DNA from 2 places in the Pseudarthrobacter leeuwenhoeki genome. Region 2 is predicted to be linked to the other one. Evidence: predicted binding sites of a transcription regulator. Region 2 holds the regulator's gene; the other holds the start of a gene.
The links. Region 2 encodes LexA, which represses DNA repair genes until DNA is damaged. Its sites were predicted from a motif close to TCGAACANNTGTTCGA; they were not measured.
Positions count from the first base shown of each region.

Region 1 (3,404 bases), on a different contig from region 2:
TACTTGCGTAGCTGGTTTACAGCAACGTCCGCTTCGCTCCGGGCTGGCTGGGAATCATGCTTAGCCGACGGCGGCCAGGTGCTGGCCGCGCATAGAAACAAAGACCCGAACGTGCCGAGCGTCATTCCAGTCTAAAGGGAAAAGGTTACGGAGCGGTGCTATTGACTATTACGGATCCATTCCGGATCAGCGTCCTGGCCCTGCCCGTCCGGCATGTCAGTGCCGTCGACGTCGGCCGGGAAGAGCTCGAGCGGGTCCTGGGCGAAGATTCCGGGCGGCACCGCGAAGCCGAGGTGCGTCCAGGCCGGGGCGAGCGCGATGCGCCCCCGCGGGGTGCGTCCCAGCAGTCCCTCGCGGACGAGGTAGGGCTCGGCGACGGTCTCCACCGTTTCGGTCTCTTCGCCGACGGCGATGGCCAGGGTGGACAGACCCACGGGCCCGCCGCCGAATTTGGTAATGAGGGCCTCCAGAACGGCGCGGTCGAGCCGGTCCAGTCCGCGTTTGTCGACCTCATACATGTCCAACGCCGCGGAGGCGGCGCGGGCGTCGATCTGCTCAATGCCGTGCACCAGCGCCCAGTCACGGACCCGGCGCAGGAGCCGGTTGGCGATGCGGGGCGTGCCGCGGGAGCGGCCGGCGATTTCGCTGAAGCCGGCGGAGTTGACCTTGAGGTCCAGGAGTCCGGCGGAGCGCCGGAGGACGAGCTCCAGTTCGGCCACGGAGTAAAACTCGAGGTGGCCGGTGAAGCCGAAGCGGTCCCTAAGCGGTCCGGGGAGCAGGCCGGCGCGGGTGGTGGCGCCCACGAGGGTGAAGGGCGGGAGTTCCAGCGGGATGGCGGTGGCGCCGGCACCCTTGCCGACGATGATGTCGACCCGGAAGTCCTCCATCGCCATGTAGAGCATTTCCTCGGCCGGCCGGGACATCCGGTGGATCTCGTCGAGGAAAAGCACTTCACCTTCGGAGAGCGAGGACAGGATGGCTGCCAGGTCGCCGGCGTGCTGGATGGCGGGACCGCTGCTGATCCGCAGCGGGGCGTTCATCTCGGCCGCGATGATCATGGACAGCGTGGTTTTGCCCAACCCGGGAGGGCCCGAGAGCAGGACGTGGTCGGCGCTGCGGCCGCGCATGCGCGAGGCCTCCAGGACAAGGGAGAGCTGCCGGCGGACCCGGTGCTGGCCAACGAAGTCGTGCAGGTTTTTGGGCCTGAGGGCGGCTTCGATGACCCGCTCCTCCGGCTCCTCTCCCCCGGCGACAATCGACGGCTCAGCCACGGGCGCCTACCCTGTTCCCGGCGCGGGCGCCGTCCTGGCCCAGCCAGCGGAGGGTGGCGCGGAGGATTTCGGCCACGTTGCCTTTCTCGGCCAGTTCGGGGGAATCAGCAAGGGATTTGTCGATACTGGACGTGGCGTCCTTCTCGGACCAGCCAAGACTCGTCATGGCTGCAACGACCTGTGGCTTCCAGACCGCTTCGGAGGATGCGGCCGGTGCCGTGGCGCCGGCCGGCGTTCCCTGCGGCACAAGTTTTCCGGCCAGTTCCAGCACGATCCGGCCGGCGACCTTGGGGCCGATGCCGGGCACCTTCGTGAATGCCTTGCCGTCGCCGGAGTGCGCGGCGACGCGGATGGCTTCGGGCTCGTGCACGGCCAGGACCGCCAGCGCCAGCCGGGGTCCGACGCCGCTGACGCTGAGCAGGATATCGAAGACTTCGCGTTCGTCGTCGTTGCCGAAGCCGAACAGGGTGAGGGAATCCTCGCGGACGATCAGGGAGGTGAAGAGCTTCCCCTCCTCGCCGGCGCGAAGCCTGCTGAGGGTCTGCGGTGTGGCGTTTACGCTCATGCCGGCGCCGTTGAGGTCGATCACGGCGGAGGACAGGCCGACGTGCGCTACGGTTCCGCGGAGAAAACTGATCAAAGCCGGGCTCCTGAAAATTCAGCTGAAATAGAGAACCGGGAAGACCCGGCTATCCGAACATATCTACGAATACCCTATCAAGTGCTGCCCCGGCACAGCCGGACATTCAGCGTGAACGGCGCGCTTTCGCCTCCGCGTCCGCCCAGGCCCGCTGGGCCGGGGTCAGTGACAGGCTGCCCGGTCCGGTGGTGACTGCGCCCTTGTGGGAAATCCCGCTCCCGGCCCGCCAGGCGTGCGTGATGGCCAGCGCGAGGGCGTCGGCGGCGTCGGCCGGCCGGGGAGGGGCGTCGAGCCGGAGGATCTTGGTGACCATTTTGGTGACCGCATCCTTGTTGGAGGTCCCGCTGCCGGTGACGGCGGCTTTCACCTCGGACGGGGTGTGCAGGGCCACCGGGATGCCGCGGCGTGCGGCGGCGGCTATCACCACGCCGGATGCCTGCGCGACCCCCATCACGGTGCTGACGTTGAGCTGCGAGAAGACTCGTTCGACGGCGAGGACGTGGGGTTCATACTGGTCGAGCCACTCGTCGATGGATGTGGCGATGACCAGCAGGCGCTGGTCCAGGCTCTCCTCCGGGGAGGTTCCGACGACGCCGAACGCCACCATGGTGGCGCGGCGGTTCTTTTCGACGTCCACGACGCCGATCCCGCAGCGGGTGAGGCCCGGATCGACGCCGAGGACGCGGAGGGTCACTCGGATTCCAGTGCGGCCTGCACTTCGTCGCTGAGGTCGGCGTTGCTGTAGACGTTCTGGACGTCGTCGAGTTCCTCGAGGGCATCCACGAGCTTCAGGAACTTCTTGGCGGCGTCGAGATCCAGCGGGACCTGCATCGAGGGGACAAACTCTGCCTCGTCGGTGTCGTACTCCATCCCGGCTTCCTTGAGCGCATCGCGGATTCCCTGGAGGTCGGTCGGCTCGGAGTGGATCTCGAAGCTGTCGCCGTTGTCCTTGACTTCCTCGGCGCCGGCGTCGAGGACGGCCATCAGGACGTCGTCCTCGGTCAGGCCGTTCTTCGGCAGCGAGACAACGCCCTTGCGGGAAAAGAGGTAGCTGACGGAACCGGGATCGGCGATGGTGCCGCCGTTGCGGGAGATGGCGAGCCGGACCTCGGAGGCTGCACGGTTCTTGTTGTCCGTGAGGCATTCGATCAGCAGGGCGGAGCCCTGCGGTCCGCGGCATTCGTACATGATCTCGGTGTAGTCCACGACTTCGCCGGTGAGGCCGGCGCCGCGCTTGATGGCGCGGTCGATGTTGTCAGCGGGGACCGATGTCTTCTTGGCCTTGGTGACGGCGAGTTCCAGGCCAGGGTTGCCGGCGAGGTCCGGGCCGCCCATGCGTGCGGCAACTTCGATGTTCTTGATCAGCTTGGCGAACGACTTGGCCCGGCGGCTGTCGAGGATGGCCTTCTTGTGCTTGGTCGTCGCCCATTTGGAGTGGCCTGACATGCTTTACGCTTCTCCTCTGATCATTCGAATAAACAATTCGTGCACGC
Region 1 covers NZ_JBVAYY010000008.1:18,992-22,395, reverse strand. The annotation lists gene ruvB (Holliday junction branch migration DNA helicase RuvB) at 159-1,271, opposite strand; gene ruvA (Holliday junction branch migration protein RuvA) at 1,264-1,911, opposite strand; gene ruvC (crossover junction endodeoxyribonuclease RuvC) at 2,018-2,605, opposite strand; gene ACZYX4_RS08510 (YebC/PmpR family DNA-binding transcriptional regulator) at 2,602-3,357, opposite strand; gene pdxT (pyridoxal 5'-phosphate synthase glutaminase subunit PdxT) at 3,361-3,404, opposite strand, start outside.
Region 1: a site for LexA is predicted at 1,965-1,980, ahead of ruvA (Holliday junction branch migration protein RuvA). Genes of this name have one in related genera too.

Region 2 (3,404 bases):
TTGCCATTGAAGGGGTCCCCAGCGGACTCATGCCCAACGGCCTGAACAGCGAACAACTGGACTGTGTGGACCAGTTGCGGGACGCCTGCCGTGCGGCGCTCTCCGACTCCAAGGGGGACAGCGCCAACACCGCAGACGGCGGGCGCCAGCTCGCGCGCTCCCGCCTCATGGTGATCCTGGAGCTCTGCGAACGGCTGCTCGCCGCCCGCGAAAACCGCGAGGTGGTCTGGTTTTCCCGCAACAGCACCTTCGACCCGCAGCAGGGGTACTCCCAGCCCGACGAGTCCGCGCCGGCCCTGATCAACATCGCCCCGCTCAGCGTCGCCGGGCGGCTTCGCGAGGGCCTGTTCGCGGACCACACCGTCATCCTGACCTCGGCGACCCTGGCGATCGGGTCCGCCTTCGAACCGGCCGCCGGCGGCCTGGGCCTGGTCGGACCGGGTGCCCCGAGCTGGACCGGGGTCGACGTCGGCTCGCCCTTCGAATATCCGAAACAGGGCATCCTCTACGTTGCCCGGCATCTGCCCAAACCCGGCCGCGGCACGTCACCGGAGGCCCTCGACGAGCTGGAGAAGCTGATCCGGGCCTCCGGCGGCGGGGCCCTGTGCCTGTTCTCCTCCCGGCGCGCCGCCGAGGACGCCGCTGAGGCCATGCGGCCGCGGCTGGACATGAGCATCCTTTGCCAGGGGGATTCGACCATGACCGCGCTGGTGAAGCAGTTTGCCGACGAACCGGACACCTGCCTCTTCGGAACCATGTCGCTGTGGCAGGGTGTCGACGTGCCGGGGGCCTCGTGCCGCCTCGTGGTGATCGACAGGATTCCGTTCCCGCGGCCCGACGATCCGCTGATGACCGCACGGTCCCGTGCGGTGGCCCAGGCCGGCGGCAACGGGTTCATGAGCGTCTCCGCGACCCACGCCGCCATCCGCCTGGCCCAGGGCGCCGGCCGGCTGATCCGCACGACGACGGACAGGGGAGTGGTGGCAGTGCTGGACTCACGGCTCTCCACCGAGCGCTACGGGGGATTCCTCCGCGCCGCCCTGCCGCCGTTCTGGCCCACCACGGACCCAGCGGTCGCCCTTGCTGCCCTGGAGCGGCTGGCGAAGGAACCCGGGCAGCCGGCCACGTAGTCCTTCAGGGAACGGACAGGGCCCCGTCCGTTGCCGGCGGGGCCCTGTTCGCAGCTGGTGACGTGCCGCCTGACCGGCTCTAGAGGGAGCGCAGCACCGAGACGACTTTGCCCATGATGACCGCGTGGTCGCCGAGGATGGGCTCGTACTGGGTGTTCTGCGGCAGCAGCCAGGTGTGGCCGTCGCGCTGGCGGAACGTCTTGACCGTCGCCTCGTCGTCCAGCAGTGCGGCGACGATGTCACCGTTGATAGCGTCGCCCTGCTGGCGCACCACCACCCAGTCACCGTCGCAGATGGCGGCGTCGATCATCGAGTCCCCCGAGACCTTGAGCATAAAGAGCTCGCCGTGGCCCACGAGCTGGCGGGGCAGCGGCATCACGTCCTCGACGACCTGGTCGGCCAGGATCGGCCCGCCGGCGGCGATGCGGCCCACCAGCGGCACCATGGCGGTGTCGGTGGCGCTGGCCAGTTCGGACACGGACAATCCGCCGACAGTGCGCAGGCCGCCGGGCTTCCCGGCCCCAGGGGCCTTCGTGCTTGCCTCGTCGAGGGTCAGCGGCATCAGCACCTCCATGGCGCGGGGACGCTTGGGGTCGCGCCGCAGGTAGCCCAGCTTCTCCAGCTGTGAGAGCTGGTGGGTGACGCTGGAGAGGCTGGCCAGGCCAACGGTGTCACCGATCTCGCGCATGGACGGCGGATAGCCGTTGTCCGTGACCGAGCGCTGAATGGTTTCCAGGATCTTCTTTTGCCGGACGGTGAGGCTCTTGGGTGGCCGGGCTGCCTGCGGGCCCCGCTGGGTGGCCCTGCCGCCAGTGGCTTGTGCTGCCATGTTCGCCAACGCCTTTCCGTTCCGCCCGGCCGCCGTGGCTGCGGCTGCCGGGAACTTCCGGCCTGAAATGTCAGACCCTGCTGATCAACTGCAGAAGTGGTTGTTCTTTGACTCAAACGTAGGCCAGCCACAGGGCTTTTTCAAACATTTGTTCTAGCGAGTCTCGACAATGTTCGTCAGTAAGTGCTAAAACAGAACAAGCATAATTCGAATATGTGTTCTAGTCGGGCACTGTTCGGACACAGCATGACGTTCGGTTCTTTGTTCGAAGGTTAGGCCGGTTGGCGGCAGGTACGTGGAGTACGCCGGGCGGCACAGTATGGTCCAGGAGGGCTCAGTTCATGTCAGCATCAAGCGCGTTTCACGACACTTTCGGCCGCGGCGCATTCGGCGACTGCCGCCGGCCCGACGGCGGTGCGCCCGCCGGCCAGCGGGGCTTCCTCAGGAAGCAGGGCCACGTTAGCCGGCAGGGCTCCCTTGGCCGGCGGGGCTCCCTTGGCCGGCAGGGCTCCCTTGGCCGGCGCAGCCCGGCTGGCGGGAACGGTGCTTCAGGGCTCGGGCAACGGGTCAGGCAGGCGCCGCTGCGGCTCACCCGGCGGGGGCGTTTTGTCTTCATCGGGGTGCCGCTGATCCTGCTGGCCGCGCTCCTGCTCTCCTTCAGCGGCTTCCTCAACGCCCCGGCCAAGGCGGCGGAGTCCGCTGCCGGGCTGTCGCTGACCCCCGCCGTGACCGTTACGGTGCAGCCCGGCGAGTCCCTCTGGGCCATCGCCGAAGCCGTGGCACCGGAGCGCGACCCCCGCGACGTCGTCACCGATATCATCCAGCTGAACAACCTCGAAGCTGCCCGTGTCGTGCCCGGCCAGGCGCTCTTTCTCCCGTCCAAGTAGCGCGTCGGACCCGTCACAGTTTCAGGGCCTGCCGCAATCTCACTTAAACTGGTGAAGTGACTGACCAGCTAGAGCGACTGAACCGACTTCCCCTCCGGACCAACCTGCGCGGCCTGACGCCGTACGGCGCGCCGCAGCTGGACGTCCCCATCCTGCTCAACGTCAATGAGAACACCCATGGTGTCCCGGCCGACGTGCGCGCCGCCATCTCCGAGGCCGTCACGATTGCCGCGGCCGGCCTGAACCGCTATCCGGACCGCGAATTCACGGAACTGCGCGAAGCACTCGCGGAATACCTTGGGCACGGACTGGGTGCTGAGAACATCTGGGCCGCAAACGGCTCCAACGAGGTCCTCCAGCAGATCCTTCAGGCCTTCGGCGGCCCGGGGCGCACGGCCCTCGGCTTCCCTCCCACCTACTCCATGTACCCGCTGCTGGCCTCCGGCACGGACACCGGGTACATCGTCGGGGTCCGTGCCGACGACTATGGACTCAGTGCCGCATCGGCCGCCCGCCAGGTCCGCGAACTTGCGCCGAACATCGTCTTCCTGTGCTCCC
Region 2 covers NZ_JBVAYY010000004.1:175,369-178,772, forward strand. The annotation lists gene ACZYX4_RS05095 (ATP-dependent DNA helicase) at 1-1,130, shown strand, start outside; gene lexA (transcriptional repressor LexA) at 1,210-1,959, opposite strand; gene ACZYX4_RS05105 (LysM peptidoglycan-binding domain-containing protein) at 2,301-2,846, shown strand; gene ACZYX4_RS05110 (histidinol-phosphate transaminase) at 2,903-3,404, shown strand, end outside.